2 regions of the Aquamicrobium sp. NLF2-7 genome follow, and region 2 is predicted to be linked to the other one. Evidence: riboswitches for the same ligand, from Rfam matches in the RefSeq annotation. Region 2 holds a riboswitch; the other holds the start of a gene.
The links. Region 2 has a riboswitch for cobalamin ahead of MIC97_RS09255 (TonB-dependent receptor). Riboswitches for the same ligand answer to the same signal wherever they lie in the genome.
Positions count from the first base shown of each region.

Region 1: it holds a riboswitch for cobalamin, as region 2 does, so the genes downstream of both, MIC97_RS00170 (CbtB-domain containing protein) here and MIC97_RS09255 (TonB-dependent receptor) in region 2, are expected to answer to the same signal.

Region 1 is NZ_JAKSED010000001.1:33,931-41,353, reverse strand. Features, by position in the region: gene purU (formyltetrahydrofolate deformylase) at 199-1,083, shown strand; tRNA gene MIC97_RS00190 (tRNA-Ser) at 1,278-1,368, shown strand; gene MIC97_RS00185 (VOC family protein) at 1,591-1,971, shown strand; gene MIC97_RS00180 (pyridoxal phosphate-dependent aminotransferase) at 2,392-3,504, shown strand; gene MIC97_RS00175 (histidine phosphatase family protein) at 3,514-4,065, opposite strand; adenosylcobalamin (AdoCbl) riboswitch at 4,135-4,216, shown strand; gene MIC97_RS00170 (CbtB-domain containing protein) at 4,264-4,473, shown strand; gene MIC97_RS00165 (CbtA family protein) at 4,486-5,220, shown strand; gene MIC97_RS00160 (hypothetical protein) at 5,224-5,856, shown strand; gene MIC97_RS00155 (TetR/AcrR family transcriptional regulator) at 5,952-6,593, shown strand; gene MIC97_RS00150 (isovaleryl-CoA dehydrogenase) at 6,562-7,423, shown strand, end outside.
Region 2 is NZ_JAKSED010000001.1:1,860,325-1,867,747, reverse strand. Features, by position in the region: gene MIC97_RS09280 (3-hydroxybutyrate dehydrogenase) at 1-412, shown strand, start outside; gene MIC97_RS09275 (patatin-like phospholipase family protein) at 459-1,598, shown strand; gene MIC97_RS09270 (ABC transporter ATP-binding protein) at 1,599-2,381, opposite strand; gene MIC97_RS09265 (iron ABC transporter permease) at 2,378-3,379, opposite strand; gene MIC97_RS09260 (ABC transporter substrate-binding protein) at 3,376-4,230, opposite strand; gene MIC97_RS09255 (TonB-dependent receptor) at 4,366-6,222, opposite strand; cobalamin riboswitch at 6,388-6,586, opposite strand; gene purE (5-(carboxyamino)imidazole ribonucleotide mutase) at 6,712-7,209, shown strand; gene MIC97_RS09245 (5-(carboxyamino)imidazole ribonucleotide synthase) at 7,206-7,423, shown strand, end outside.

The DNA of each region.
Region 1 (7,423 bases), 1.8 Mb from region 2:
ACAGGAGCGGTCGGGGTTGTCCGGAATGCGTAGGTTGAGTCAGGTTCAAAGACGTAAATTGCCTTGACTGATTTTTCGGACAGGGTGTTTTGTCCGCTGGTCATCGGTGCTGGTGCATGATACCGCGGCCGTGATATTTTATCCTGCTGGTCGCCTAGAAATTCGCGGCGGTTGGCATCATCGGCAAGACAAACATTCATGACCAAATTCTGCCTGCGCGTCACCTGTGTTTCGGCCCGTGGAATCGTTGCTGCGATTTCGTCTTTTCTGGCCGAAGAAGGTTGCAACATCACCGACAGCGCCCAGTTCGATGACAATCACACAGGCCGCTTTTTCATGCGCGTCAGCTTTCGAAGCGAAGACGGACGCACTCTCGATGAGTTGCGTTCCGGGTTTGCATCGATCGCGGACAGGTTCGGAATGGAAGCCGAATTTTTCGACGAAAGCATCAAGCGCAAGGTCATCCTCATGGTGTCCCGGTTCGGCCACTGCCTGAACGACCTGCTCTATCGCTGGCGCATAGGCGCCCTGCCCATCGACATAGTGGCCGTGATTTCCAACCACATGGATTATCAGAAGGTTGTCGTGAACCATGACATTCCCTTCTATTGCATACGCGTGACCAGGGAAAACAAGGCGGAAGCCGAAGCCGCACAAATGCGCATCGTGCGCGAGACCGGCGCCGAGCTTATCGTTCTTGCCCGCTACATGCAGGTTCTGTCCGATGATATGTGCCGGGAGATGTCGGGCCGGATCATCAACATCCATCACTCGTTCCTGCCCAGCTTCAAGGGAGCCAATCCCTATAAGCAGGCCTATGAGCGTGGGGTGAAGCTGATCGGTGCCACCTCGCACTATGTCACTGCGGATCTCGACGAAGGCCCGATCATTGAGCAGGACATCGTGCGCATCACCCATGCGCAGTCGTCGGAAGATTATGTCGCGCTGGGGCGCGATGTGGAGGCTTCGGTGCTTGCGCGCGCCATTCACGCGCATATCCACGGACGGGTGTTCCTCAATGACGGCAAGACCGTCGTGTTCCCGGCATCACCGGGCTCCTATGCCTCGGAACGCATGGGCTAAGCCTTCGTCCAGGAAGGCGAGCCAATACAAAGCGGCCTGCTTGAAGCGACAGGGAATGCAGAAAGCATGTGGGCATCTTTGCCGATATTCCACCTCGTCCCTTCGCCTGTTCAGGCGATGTTCCACATAAAGCTGTATTTATCTGCAAGATAGGACCTTGCCAAACTGGCGGAAACGCTTAGAAAGCGCCGTGTGGAGAGGTGGCCGAGTGGTCGAAGGCGCTCCCCTGCTAAGGGAGTAGAGGTCAAAAGCTTCTCGTGGGTTCGAATCCCATCCTCTCCGCCATCATTGAAATAAAAAATCCAAGCATTTTCAAAGCCGTTATTATTTCCGGGAAAGCTGGCAGCCGATCAAACTGCTAAGCGCTTTATGGCATAAAGCCTCAGATGCTCCGGTGAAAGCCAGCCCTCACTCATGTTTGCCTCCTGCATCCGAGCAGGGTGGCCAGATGGTGCTTTCCGATCTGTCTGGAATCGGGCTAGGTCACAGTCATTCAGGAGGAAACGCATGTTCAGTCACGTCATGGTCGGCTCGAATGATCTCGAGCAATCCAAAAAGTTTTATGATGCCATTTTTACCGCTTCAGGTGGCACCGCAGGCACGATCGATCCGAAGGGGCGCGTTGTTTACAGCAAAGGCGGGCCTCGTTTCATGATTACCGCGCCGATCAACGGAGATTCCGCCTGCCATGCCAACGGCGGCACGATCGGCTTCGCCCTTTCATCGCCCGATGAGGTTGATGCATGGCACGCGGCGGGCGTGAAAAACGGGGGAACATCGGTCGAGAACCCACCCGGTATCCGCGAAGTCGGAAGCCGGAAATTGTATCTGGCCTATCTTCGTGATCCCACGGGCAACAAGCTCTGCGCAAGCGCACTGGCTCCGTGACCGCATAGACCCCCGGCTATGTTCTGATCTGTCATAATGCTGCGGCGCCGCTGTCGGTGATGGTCAGATGTAACGGGTAGGACGGCAAGGGAGCGGCATGCGGCATGGTGGAGATGCCTTCAGGCGACCCGCCCTGCCGAAGCCGCCCCTAGCAACTGCTCCAGCCGCGGAAATCCCGTGCAGAGCGGCAAAATCACACATCGCTCCCACGAGGCAACAGCGGAAGCCTTTGCCCGACATGAGGGAACAAGGGACCTTGCTCCCCGCCTGCGGCTGCGCTTAAAGCATTGTGTGAAGTCTCCGGGGCTATTGCGCTGGAGACATACGGGCTTGCTATTGAGATGTGCGGTTGCGTTGAAAAGCACCCGCCATGCGAATGCAGCCCGTCTCGGCCGCAACCGTTTTGACGACTGGATCGCCATGCCCATCTATCCGCCGTTCACGCCCATTGTCTCAGCCCTGCCCTCAACCGTTCCATTCGTGGGGCCGGAAGCGCAGGAGCGCGCAGGCGGCCGGAAATTCCGTGCTCGCATCGGCGCCAATGAAAGCAGCTTTGGTCCCTCCCCCAGCGTCATCGCCAGTATGACCGAGGCCGCGCCCGACATGTGGATGTATTGCGATCCGGACAATCACGACGTCAAAGTCGCGGTCGCCGCCCATCATGGCGTGAAACCTGAGAACATCGTGATCGGGGAAGGCATAGACGGGCTGTTGGGGCTGATCGCACGCATGTATGTGGGCGTGGGTGAACCGGTGGTGACGTCGCTTGGCGCCTATCCCACGTTCAATTTCCATATTGCCAGCGTCGGCGGCAGGCTGGTGCCGGTGCCATACAAGAATGACCGCGAAGATCTTGACGGGTTGCTGGCAGCGGTGCGCCGGGAAAACTCCCGGCTGGTCTATCTCTCCAATCCCGACAATCCGATGGGAAGCTGGTGGGATGCCGACGAGATCAACCGCTTCGTCGAAGCCCTGCCCGAGACCACCATGTTCATTCTCGACGAGGCCTATTGCGAGCTGGCGCCAGCTTCCGCCTTGCCGGCAATCGATGTTTCGCGCCCCAACATGGTACGCATGCGCACCTTCTCCAAGGCTTACGGGCTTGCCGGCATTCGCTGCGGATATGCCATGGGAGAAGAGACGGTTATCGCCGCCTTCGAGAAGATCCGGAATCACTATGGCGTCAGCCGCATGGCGCAGATCGCGGGCGAGGCCGCGATCAAGGATCAGGCATGGCTGGCAGAGGTGGTGCGCAAGGTGGAAGCCGGACGGCAGCGCATCGCCGCGATCGCTGCGGAAAACGGGCTCGACGCCCTGCCCTCCGCCACCAATTTCGTGGCCGTGGACTGCGGCAGGGACGGCGCTTTCGCGCTGAAAGTGCTCCAGAACCTGCTGGCGCGCGGGGTGTTCATCCGCAAGCCGATGGTGGCCGGGCTGGATCGCTGTGTCCGCATCAGCGTCGGGCTCGACCACGAGCTCGATATTCTGGCCGAGGAACTGCCGAAAGCACTGGCCGCTGCTCGCGCGGGATAGGCTTGCTGTTCATCGGGAGACCATACGCAGAGCCCAGCGACGGCCATCGCTGGTGAAGTGTGTCAGGCTGAGAGGCTGAACATCTACTGCCCGGAAAGCCTGCGATGGCGCGCCAAGCACTTCGCAGACGGCAGCACGAATGACTGCGGGGTGCGTGATCGCAAGCGTATGCCCCGAAAGGCCGAGGTTTTCCTTCAGAAAAGCTGCGATACGCCGGCGCAGATCGTTCAGCGTTTCGCCGCCGTGCGGTGCCACATCGGGGTCGGACATCCATGCCGCAAGTTCCGCCGGATCGAGTTCAGCAAGCCTGCGGCCAGCCCAGAAGCCGAAATTCTGGTCGGCCAGAGCCGCGAAAGCCTTCCCTTTCAGGCCCAGAGCATTCGCCGTTTGCTGCACCCTGAGCTCCGGCCCGTGCCAGACGCGGTCCGCACCCGGGATTTGAGTGGCCAGCCTTTGCGCCTGAGAGAGCGATTTCTGTTCCAGCGGCTCATCGCGATGAAAGGCATTGCGGCGCAAAGCGGCGGTCGCACCACAACAAATCAGGGTCAGGCGTCCTGTCATATTCTCTCGCGTCTCCCCTTCAGTTCAATTGACAGCCATACAGGACGGCGGGTAATTTCGGCAAAGGTTACGGATCCGGAAGCTGGTGAAAATCCAGCACGGTCGCGCCACTGTGACCGGCAGGAGTGCCGGAAGTCAGACCTTGGTTCGTCTCCCCAGCTTGCATGAACGGGACGCAGGATCCCAGGGAGAAGCACGATGTCCGACATTACTTTTGCACCAGACGTGCGGCCGGTTCCTATTCCGGTTCGCGAAATCATGCCATGGGCCATTTTCGGCGGCCTGCTCATGATTCTGGGCATCTATTTCATCGGCGCGGAAGAAGGGGCAACGACCCTGTTCTCAAGCCTGAGCACGCATGAATTTGTTCATGACGCGCGTCACCTCCTCGGCTTCCCCTGCCACTGAAAGAACAGCGCCATGGTTGGAAATCTTCTGCTTCGCGGGATGCTGATCGGCGTCCTCGCTGGTCTCTTCGCATTCGGTTTTGCCCGCGTGTTCGGCGAACCTCACATCGACACCGCCATCGCTTATGAAGAAGCGGCGGCCGCAGCCTCCGGCGAACCGGCCGAGGAAGAGGAAGAGCTGGTCAGCCGCGAAACGCAGGCCGGACTTGGCCTGCTGACAGGTTCGGTCGTCTATGGCGCCGCCATCGGCGGGCTGTTCGCGCTGGTCTTCGCCTTCGTCTACGGGCGTGTCGTCACGCTCACGCCCCGCGCCACCGCCGGCCTGCTGGCGATCGCCGCCTTCATCGCCGTGGTGATTGCCCCAGCCATGAAATATCCGGCGACGCCGCCGGCCGTCGGCAATCCCGAAACGATCGGCGAGCGCACCGAGCTGTTCTTCGTCATGCTGATCGTCTCGATCATAGCGGCCGTGATCGCCGTTGCGCTGGCGCGGCGACTGTGGAGCCAGCTGGGCGGCTGGAATGCCGGCATCGTCGGAGGCCTCGCCTTCCTCGCCATCATCGCCATTGCCCAGTATGCGCTGCCGACGGTAAACGAGATTCCAGAAGGCTATTCGGCCGATCTGATCTGGCATTTCCGCACCTCCTCGCTCGGCATGCATGCGGTGCTGTGGACGGTGATCGGGCTCGGCTTCGGCGCGGTTGCCGAGCGTGCGCTGGCGACCCGCCAGCGCGGCCGGACGGCCTGAGATATGCAGGCGCGGCACGCTTCTCCTCTGGCGCGTGCCGCGCTTGTTCTTGCCCTTGCAGCGACGGGTTTTGCCAGCAGAGAGGCCGAAGCGCACCGGCGCTTCAACCCGGAAGAAATCAAGGGCATTCCGATCGCCAGCCTGTCGCACGGGCAGATGGCGGTGATCGCCGACTACCGCAGCGACATCATGAAACTGGCCGCGCAGGAGCGGCAGATGGACGACACCTTCGTGCGCCTGCTGAACTATGGCAACATCCAGTACACCTATTGCCTGTGGGGTCTGGTTCCCGGCACACTGGCCGACGAGGAAAGCCCCTTCAACGAATGCGCCCACGCCTATCTGTCGGCCGCGCGCGAACTACTTTCCCACATGCGTGAAACATCGGCCAACAAGGAGGCGGTCGAAGATCTCGTGTCGCGCATCGATGCGGACATGGTGCGCAAGGAATCCTCCTTCGTGCTATGCCAGTACAGCGCCGACACCTTCGATACGGCCAGCGTGGTTCGCCCCGTATGGAGCGATATTCCCAAACATTTGCCGAGCCTCGCCGCCTTTTCCGGGTTGGGGCTGGCCTTAGCCGCGGCAGGAATGGTGCTCGGCAAGGGACGCTCGCGGCCTGACAACCACAACTGAGTTCACAATCGACCTGCTATCCCCTGCTATTCATGATCTTGTCTGCCTCTTGAATTAATTGAACGTGCGTTTTATTAAAGGAGTGGAGGAACCCGATGGCACGCACTGCAGGATCGGATGGCGAGAGAACGGAAGCGGCGATCCGCGAGGCGGCCGTCGATCTGATCGCGCGCCATGGCTACGAGGCTGTATCCATGCGCCAGCTTGCGGCGCGGGTCGGCGTCCAGGCGGCGGCGCTCTACCGCTACTTTCCCACCAAGGAAGACCTGCTCTTCACCCTGATGCGCGAGCACATGGAGGCATTGCTCAGCGCATGGAGCGAGGCGCGCCCTGCCACCACGGACGCCACCACGCGCCTTGCCACCTTCGTCGCAAACCACATCGCCTTCCATATCGAACGGCGTTCGCAGACCCATATTTCCAACATGGAGCTGCGCAGCCTCTCACCCGAACGGCTGACCTTCATCCTGCGGCTGCGCACTTCTTACGAAAAAGAGCTGCGCGCCATCCTGCGCGACGGCGCGGAAGCCAGCGTCTTCGATCTGGACGACATCGGGCTCACCGCCATGGCGGTGATCCAGATGATCACCGGCGTCATCGTCTGGTTCCGGCCGGACGAGCGGCTTTCGGTGGAAGGGGTGACGCAGACCTATCTTTCCATGACAATGCGCCTTGTCGGGGCGACCACGAACCGGGAGACACAGCATGTACACGCAGGCACTCGACTTCGGGCTTGACGAAGACGTCGCGGCACTTCGCGACCTCGTTCACCGCTTCGCGCAGGAAAAGGTCGCGCCGCTGGCGGCGGAAATCGACCGTAGCAATGAATTCCCTGCCCATCTGTGGGGCGAAATGGGCGCGCTCGGCCTGCTCGGCATGACCGCCAACCCGGCCTTCGGCGGAACCGGCATGGGCTATCTGGCGCATGTGGTGGCGATGGAGGAGCTTTCGCGCGCCTCCGCCTCGGTCGCTCTCTCCTACGGCGCGCATTCGAACCTGTGCGTGAACCAGATCAATCGCTGGGGTACCGACGCCCAGAAGGAAAAGTACCTGCCGGCGCTGTGTTCGGGCGCTGCGGTCGGCGCGCTGGCCATGTCCGAACCCGGTGCGGGCTCCGACGTGGTGTCGATGCGGCTGAGGGCAGAGAAGAAGAACGACCGCTTCGTGCTCAACGGCACCAAGATGTGGATCACCAACGGGCCGGACGCCGACACGCTTGTGGTCTACGCCAAGACCGATCCGGAGCGGAAATCGCGCGGCATCACCGCCTTCCTGATCGAAAAGGGCTTTGCCGGTTTTTCGGTGGCGCAAAAGCTCGACAAGCTCGGCATGCGCGGCTCCAACACCGGCGAACTGGTGTTCGACAATGTGGAAGTGCCGTTCGGGAACGTACTGGGCGAGGAAGGCAAGGGCGTCGAGGTGCTGATGTCCGGCCTCGATTACGAGCGCACCGTGCTTTGCGGCGGCCCGCTCGGCATCATGGCCGCCTGCCTCGACGTCGTGGTGCCCTATGTGCGCGAGCGCAAACAGTTCGACCGCCCGATCGGTGATTTCCAGCTCGTGCAGG
Region 2 (7,423 bases):
GGCGATCCCGCTGATGAAGCGGGAAGGCGGCGGGCGCATCGTCAACATCGCCTCGGCCCACGGGCTCGTCGCCTCGCCGTTCAAGTCGGCCTATGTCGCGGCCAAGCACGGCATCATGGGCCTCACCAAGACCGTGGCGCTGGAAATCGCGCGCAACCACATCACCTGCAATGCGGTGTGCCCCGGCTATGTGCTCACCCCGCTGGTCGAGGCGCAGATCCCAGACCAGATGAAGGCCAACAACATGGACCGCGACACGGTCGTTCGCGAGGTGATGCTGGACAGGCAGCCGACCAAGGAATTCGTCACCGTGGAGCAGGTGGCAGCCGCTGTCACCTACCTCTGCTCGGAGGCCGCCGCGCAGGTCAACGGCACGCATATCTCCGTCGATGGCGGCTGGGTGGCGCAGTAAGCGCCGCCCGTCCCCACTCACTCCCCAGCCTTCGGAAGGATCGCATATGCGGGCCAACGGTAACACTGTGCAGCGCAAGAAGATCAACATCGCCTTGCAGGGCGGTGGATCGCATGGCGCCTTCACATGGGGGGTTCTGGATCGCCTGCTGGAAGACAACAGGCTCGACATTGTCGCCGTCTCCGGCACGAGCGCGGGCGCCATGAACGCGGTTGCGCTGGCCGATGGCTTCGTGCGCGGCGGTGCCGAAGGCGCGCGCACCAAGCTGGAGGATTTCTGGCGCGCCGTGGCGCGAAAGGGCCGTTTCAGCCCGGTGCAGCGCACGCCATGGGATGTGCTGTGGGGCAACTGGTCGATCGAGAATTCGCCCGGCTACATCTGGTTCGACACCATGTCACGCGTGGTGTCGCCCTATCTGGCCAATCCGCTCGGTCTCAATCCGCTGCGCGATGTGATCGAAAGCGAGATCGATTTCGACAATGTGCGCTCCTGCAAGGCCATGCAGGTGTTCATCTCGGCCACCAATGTCGAGACCGGCCAGATCCGTGTCTTTTCCGATGGCGAGATCGACCGCGACACGGTGATGGCGTCCGCCTGCCTGCCGCAACTGTTCCGCGCGGTCGAGATCGATGGCGTGCCTTACTGGGACGGCGGCTATGGCGGCAATCCGGCACTGTTTCCCTTTTTCAGGGCCACCGAGACCGAGGACGTGCTGCTGGTCCAGATCAACCCGGTGCAGCGCGAGGGCGTGCCGACCAGCTCCAGCGAGATCCAGAACCGCATGGACGAAATCGCCTTCAATGCAGCCTTGCTGCGCGAATTCCGTGCCATTGCCTTCGTCAAGGAACTGATCGCGGCGGGGCGGCTGCCGCATGGCGAGTATCGCGATATCCGCATGCATCGCATCGATGCCGATGCGGCGTTCAAAGGGCTGTCAGCTTCCTCCAAGATCAACGCCGAATGGGCGTTTCTGGAATATCTGCGCGATCTCGGGCGCGATGCGGCCAGCGACTGGCTTGAGGAGAATTTTGATGCGGTGGGCGAACGCGCCACGCTCGATCTCTCCGGCGAGCTGGACGACGGCATGAAGCCGCTGAAAGTAGCGGCGCCCCCTCCGGGTGCGCGCGTCAGTCGCTTCCTTGCCACCCGCAAGCGTCCGCCCGGGGCGGGCAGGGTGCAGGGCTGATCAGGGCAGCAGCCCTGCCAGATCGAGCGGCTGGATCACCGGCCCGGCACCGGCTTCGCCAAAAAAGGCTTCCACGCCATAGATGTCGCGCAGGTTCTGCGGGGTGAGCACCTGTTTTGGTGAACCATCGGCCACGATGCCGCCCTCATGAAGCAGCAGCAGGCGCGAACACCAGCGCGCCGCGAGTCCAAGGTCGTGCAGAGAGGCGACCACGCTTTTTCCGCCCGCGGCAAGCGAGGCGAACAGGCGCATCAGCGAAATCTGATGGGCCGGATCGAGGCCGGCCGTCGGCTCGTCGGCCAGCAGCAGCGGCGCATCCTGCGCCAGTGCGCGCGCGGTCAGAACCCGTGCCTTTTCGCCTCCGGAAAGCTCGGTGGCGATACGGTCGCGGAAGGCTTCGATGTGCATGCGCTGCATGGCGGCATCGATGATGGTTCTGTCCTGTGCATTCAGCGTGGCGAAGCCTGCGCGGTGGGGTTCGCGGCCGAGGGACACGATCGTCTCCACCGGCACGGCCCATGCGATTTCGCGCTCCTGCGCCAGATAGGCAACGCGGGTCGCGCGCCGGCGCGCGTTCATGGCTCCGGCGACCTCACCGGACAGGCGGATATGGCCCTGTGTCGGCACCAGATCGAGCACCGAACGCAGAAGGGTGGATTTGCCCGCTCCGTTCGGACCGATCAGCCCGACGAATTCGCCGGCTTCGACCTCGAATCCCAGCCCGTTCAGCACCTGCCGGTGCCCGAGCCTGACGGAAAGGTTTTCGACCGAGAGCAGAGTCACGTGAGGCTCCTGCGGGTGCGGAAGACGAGCCAGAGGAAGAACGGGGCACCGACGATTGCGGTGAGCACGCCAAGCTTGAGATCGCGCTCGGGAGCGATGATGCGCACCAGTATGTCGGCGCCGAGCACCATGGATGCACCGCCGAGCGCACTGGCCGGCAGCAGGCGCGACGGCCGCGCCCCCACCAGCGGGCGCAGGATGTGCGGCACCACCAGCCCGACGAAGCCGATGGCACCGGCCACGGCCGTCGCTGCGCCGACGCTGGCGGCCGTGCCGAACACGGCCAGCAATTGCACGCGGCGCAATTCGATGCCCATCGAGGCAGCCGTTTCGGAGCCGAGGGTGAGCGCATCGAGTGCGCGCCCCAGCGAGCCCAGCATGATCCAGCCGATCAGCATGAAGGGCGCGGAGAGCCACATATGCGTCATTGAGCGGTCGGTGAGTGAGCCCAGCATCCAGAACATGATCTCAAGGGCCGCGAACGGATTGGGCGACAGGTTGAGCGCCAGCGAGGTCATGGCCCCGGCGAAGCTGGTGACGGCAATACCGGCGAGAATGACGATGAGGGCCGACCCCCGCGCACCGGCAAGGGCCTGCACGATCAGAACGGCTGCTACCGCGCCGGCAAGGGCGGCAAGCGGCAGAGCGAGCAGGAAGGCGGCGGACAGGCCGGTATAGATGGCAAGAACGGCACCCAGCGAGGCGGAGGCGCTGATGCCGAGCAGACCGGGTTCTGCCAGAGGATTGCGCAGATAGCCTTGCAGGACAGCGCCGGAGAGGCCGAGCGTCGCGCCGATCATCAGCCCGAGAATGGCGCGCGGCAGCCTGATCTCGCGCATGATGAGGGCAACGCCATCGGCTTTGCCGGAGAACAGAGCCGCCATGCTGTCGCCAAAGCCGATGGCCGCCGGGCCGACCGTCAGCGACAACAGGAACAGCACCAGCGTGAGTGCGGCAAGCAGCGCGATCAGGAAATGGTAACGGCGATCGGCGTTCATGGCTGGCTCTGTTCCCTCGCCGCATCCTGCAGCATGAAGGCGGCATCAAGGGTGAAGGGCGCCCCGCAGATCATTTTCGCGACCGGCAGATCCACGACCTTCTGCCCTGCGAGGGCGCGGAAAGCCGGGTGGACGAGGTTTTCCTGCGCCAGCGCCGGTGTGCCGTAATCGCTGCTGGAACGGCCGATCAGATCGGGTTTTGCCATGATGAGCTGCTCCAGCGGCAGGCGCGCCGAGCCGGCGATTCCTAGCCTTTCGGCGATGTTGACCAACCCCGCCGCGGTGAAGATCTCGTTGGCCAGTGTGCCGCTGCCCGCCGTGTAGCTGTTTGGCTCGTACAGCGCGATGGTTTGGCCGGATTGCGGGCCGGAGGCGAGACGCGCAAGACCGGCGTCCACCTCGGCGATCAGTTCGGCGGCGCGCTGCTGGCGATGGAGGAGCTCACCGATGCGGGCGATATGGTTACGGACATCGTCAAAGGAGGTTGCCGGGGCGAATTCCTCAACCCTGAATCCCAGACGGCGCAGCAACCCGACGGTGGCGCGCGAGGAGAACGTGCCGGCGAGAACGAGGTCGGCTTCCATGAGGAAGATTTCCTCGGCAAGCGCGTGATTGATCACGAAGGCTTCCGCCTGCCGCGCCATCGCCGAGCTGCGCGGGTCGCTGGCCAGCACGGAGACGGAATGAAGCTGCCCCTCGCCGGCAATCAGCATGGCAAGCTGGTCGGTACACAGGTTCATGGAAACGACGCGGTGGGGCGCGGTATCCTGCGCAAGGGTCGGCATCACCGAAAGACCCACGGCAAATGCCGTCAGCAGATTTGCGCGCCATGCCGCAAAAATGGCGCGCAAAGGGGAATGCTTTCGGCGGTTGCCTCCGGGCACTAGAGCATTTCCGGTGAAAAAGGGATCACTTCCAATACTCTATCTCCATGTTTCCACGCAGTTCCGGACGCAAAACCGCTGCGCACTTTTGCTGGAACTGCTTTAGAACTTCGCCTTGATTCCCGCGAAGGCAGCGATACCGGGTGTGCCGTAGTCTTTCACGGTCTGGTAGTTCTCGTTGAGCAGGTTTTCACCCCGAAGATAGATCTGCGTGGACTCCGTGAGCTGGTAGGCGACTTTGGCGTTGAGCAGCACATAATCATCCAGCTTTGCGCCGCCGTCCACGACATCCGCGACGAATTTCACGTCTGCGCCAATGGTCCATTTTTCGGTGGGCCGTGCTTCGGCCGAAAGGACAACGGCATGTCGCGGAATACGGACGTTGCGGGTGCCGTCCGCCTTGCGGGAATCCGTATAGGTGTAGGAGCCGCCGAGGTCGAGCCAGCCGGTGGCGGCGTAGGTGAAGGAAGCTTCGACACCTTTCGAGCGCGTGGTGCCGGGTGTCTGGTCGTAGTAGCCGCCCCACGGATAGCTGAAATCGTTTATCCAGTCGATCTTGTCGTCCACCCTGATGTGGAAGTAGGTGACATCGGCCGTCAGCGCCCCGCCCAGCAACTGCTGCTCCACACCGATGTCGAAGCTGCGGCTCGTCTCGGGCTGAAGGTTCGGGTTGCCGACGCTGGAGGGGGCGTAAAGCTGGTAGAGGCTTGGAGCCAGAAAACCTGTTCCATAAGATGAATGAAGGCGGGTTCCTGTGATGGCAAACAGGTAGGACGCCGTGCCGCGATAGGTGGTGTGTCCGCCGAATTCGGAATGCTCGTCATGGCGAAGCCCAGCGGTGAGCACCAGATCATTCACCGGTTCGAGGACCGCCTGAGCCCACGCGCCGGTGAGGTCGAACTTGCCCAGCGGGCTGCCGCCGCCGGCATCGTCGGCTTCCTGTTTTTCATGGTCGAGGCCATATTGCAGGAGAACTCGTTCCGTCGCCTCGAACGACCCCTGATAGTCGATCTTCTGCCGCGTGCCGATGAAGAGGCTGGGAGACCCGTCCCACACGCTTTCACGGTCCGATTTGAAACCTTGAGCGGAGACGGTGTTCTTCAGCCTGCCGTCCATGAGATCGAAATTGAGGCCGAACCGGCCTCCGGTCATCCTCGCCCGCTCATAGCTGTCGGGATCGTCGGGGCCGTTGCCATCGAACTCGGCCTTGGAATTGAGATGCAGGACCGAGCCAAAGACCGAAAAGGCTTCGTTGATCCTGTGTTCGGCGGTTAGGTCGATATTCAGACTGTCGAGCCCATCCCGCTCCCGGCCGTCTGCCCGGGCCGAGATGCCGTCGGTGTGCAGTCCCGAGATGTTGCCCGCGAATCCCGATCCTTCGTTCGCAGCGGTAAATCCGTAGCGGCCGCGCACGGTGCCGAAGGAACCGCCCTCGGCCTCGACCGTATGGTGAATGCCGCTGTCCGGTTGGCCGAGTGTCGAGATGTTCACCAGACCGGCTATGGCACTGGAACCGTAGAGGGTGCTCTGGGAGCCCTTCAGAACGTCCACATTGCTGATGCCGCCGGTGAGAAGATACTGGTAATGCGTCAGCACCTGTGTGCCGGTTGGATCGGAAATGTCGATGCCATTGTAGAGCGTCTTGACGTAGCCGGAGCCAAGCCCGCGCACGAAAAGGCCGGTTGTGCCGCCGAGGCCGCCATTTCTGGCAACCGAAACGCCGGGCAGCAGGTTCAGATAGTCGCTGAGGACCGGACGGGATTTCGCCCCGATTTCCGCCTGCGTGATCTGCTCCACCTTCGAGCCGACCTTGTTCTTTTGGGTCGGGGTGCGGTTGGCGGTTACCGAGATTGTCTTCAGCTCGATGACATCGGTGGCCTGCGGGCTTTCATCCTGCGCCCGGACGGTACCGGTAAGCGTCAGCGAGCAGATGCCGGCCGCCAGAATCGTTGTTCTCATCGTCATTTCCCCCTGCCGGGCACGGGTGCGCCCGGAAAAACAGCCTTTCACCGGGAACTGGCAGGCAGGGGAGGTGCAGTCTGCACCCCCGGCCGTACCGGCACGCGGCAACACGTTTCGTGTCACCGCTGCGGACGGCCGCGCCCGATCTCACCCCGAGATCAGACATGGGTGACCGGAACCGGCAGGTCTCCTGACTTCCGCGTCATTGCCTCCCGCCGCCTTCCCGGACCGTTAAGATCCAGTGGCATATCGGGGGAGGCTCGGCGGCTACAGTTGCGGGGGCAGTCGCGGCTTTGCCGGCAATGCGGCAGACCGTGTTCCCTTTTCATCCGTAATCGGAACCAGTTCCGGTTGCGACGCTAAGCATCGCTGGCACGGCGTGTCAATTCCGACAGTACGGGATCAGGAATGCCCGCCGCACTTCTCGTCCTTGCGGGGTGGCGAAAATTCCGCTACGTCGCCGCTTTAGCTGACGGGAGCAGGCCATTGACCGACCGACAAGCCGATGTCGCCATCATCATGGGCAGCCAGTCCGACTGGGCGACCATGCGCCACGCCGCCGAAACGCTCGCCGAGCTTGGTGTGTCCCACAAAAGCCTCATCGTTTCCGCGCATCGCACGCCGCAACGTCTCTATGATTTTGCCCACGGCGCGAAGGCTGCCGGCTACAAGGTTGTGGTGGCCGGCGCCGGCGGGGCCGCGCATCTGCCGGGCATGACGGCGGCGATGACGTCGCTGCCCGTGTTCGGCGTGCCGGTGGAATCGAAGGCGCTGTCGGGGCAGGATTCGCTGTTGTCGATCGTGCAGATGCCGGCCGGCATTCCGGTCGGCACTCTGGCCATCGGCAAGGCCGGCGCGGTCAATGCGGCACTTCTGGCCGCCGCCGTGCTGGCGCTCACCGACCATGCGCTGGCCGGGCGGCTGGAAGCCTGGCGCGCCGCGCAGACGGACAAGGTTGCCCTCGAGCCGAAGGACGACGCGTGATGCTGGCGTCCGGATCGACCATCGGCATCGTTGGCGGCGGCCAGCTTGGCCGCATGCTGGCCATGGCAGCCGCCCGCCTCGGCTACCGCATCGCCGTGCTGGAGCCGCAGGCCGATTGCCCGGCCGCGCAGGTGGCGAACCGGCAGATCGTGGCTGCCTATGACGATCCGGCCGGGCTGGCCGAACTGGCCGCAATCAGCGATGTCATAACCTA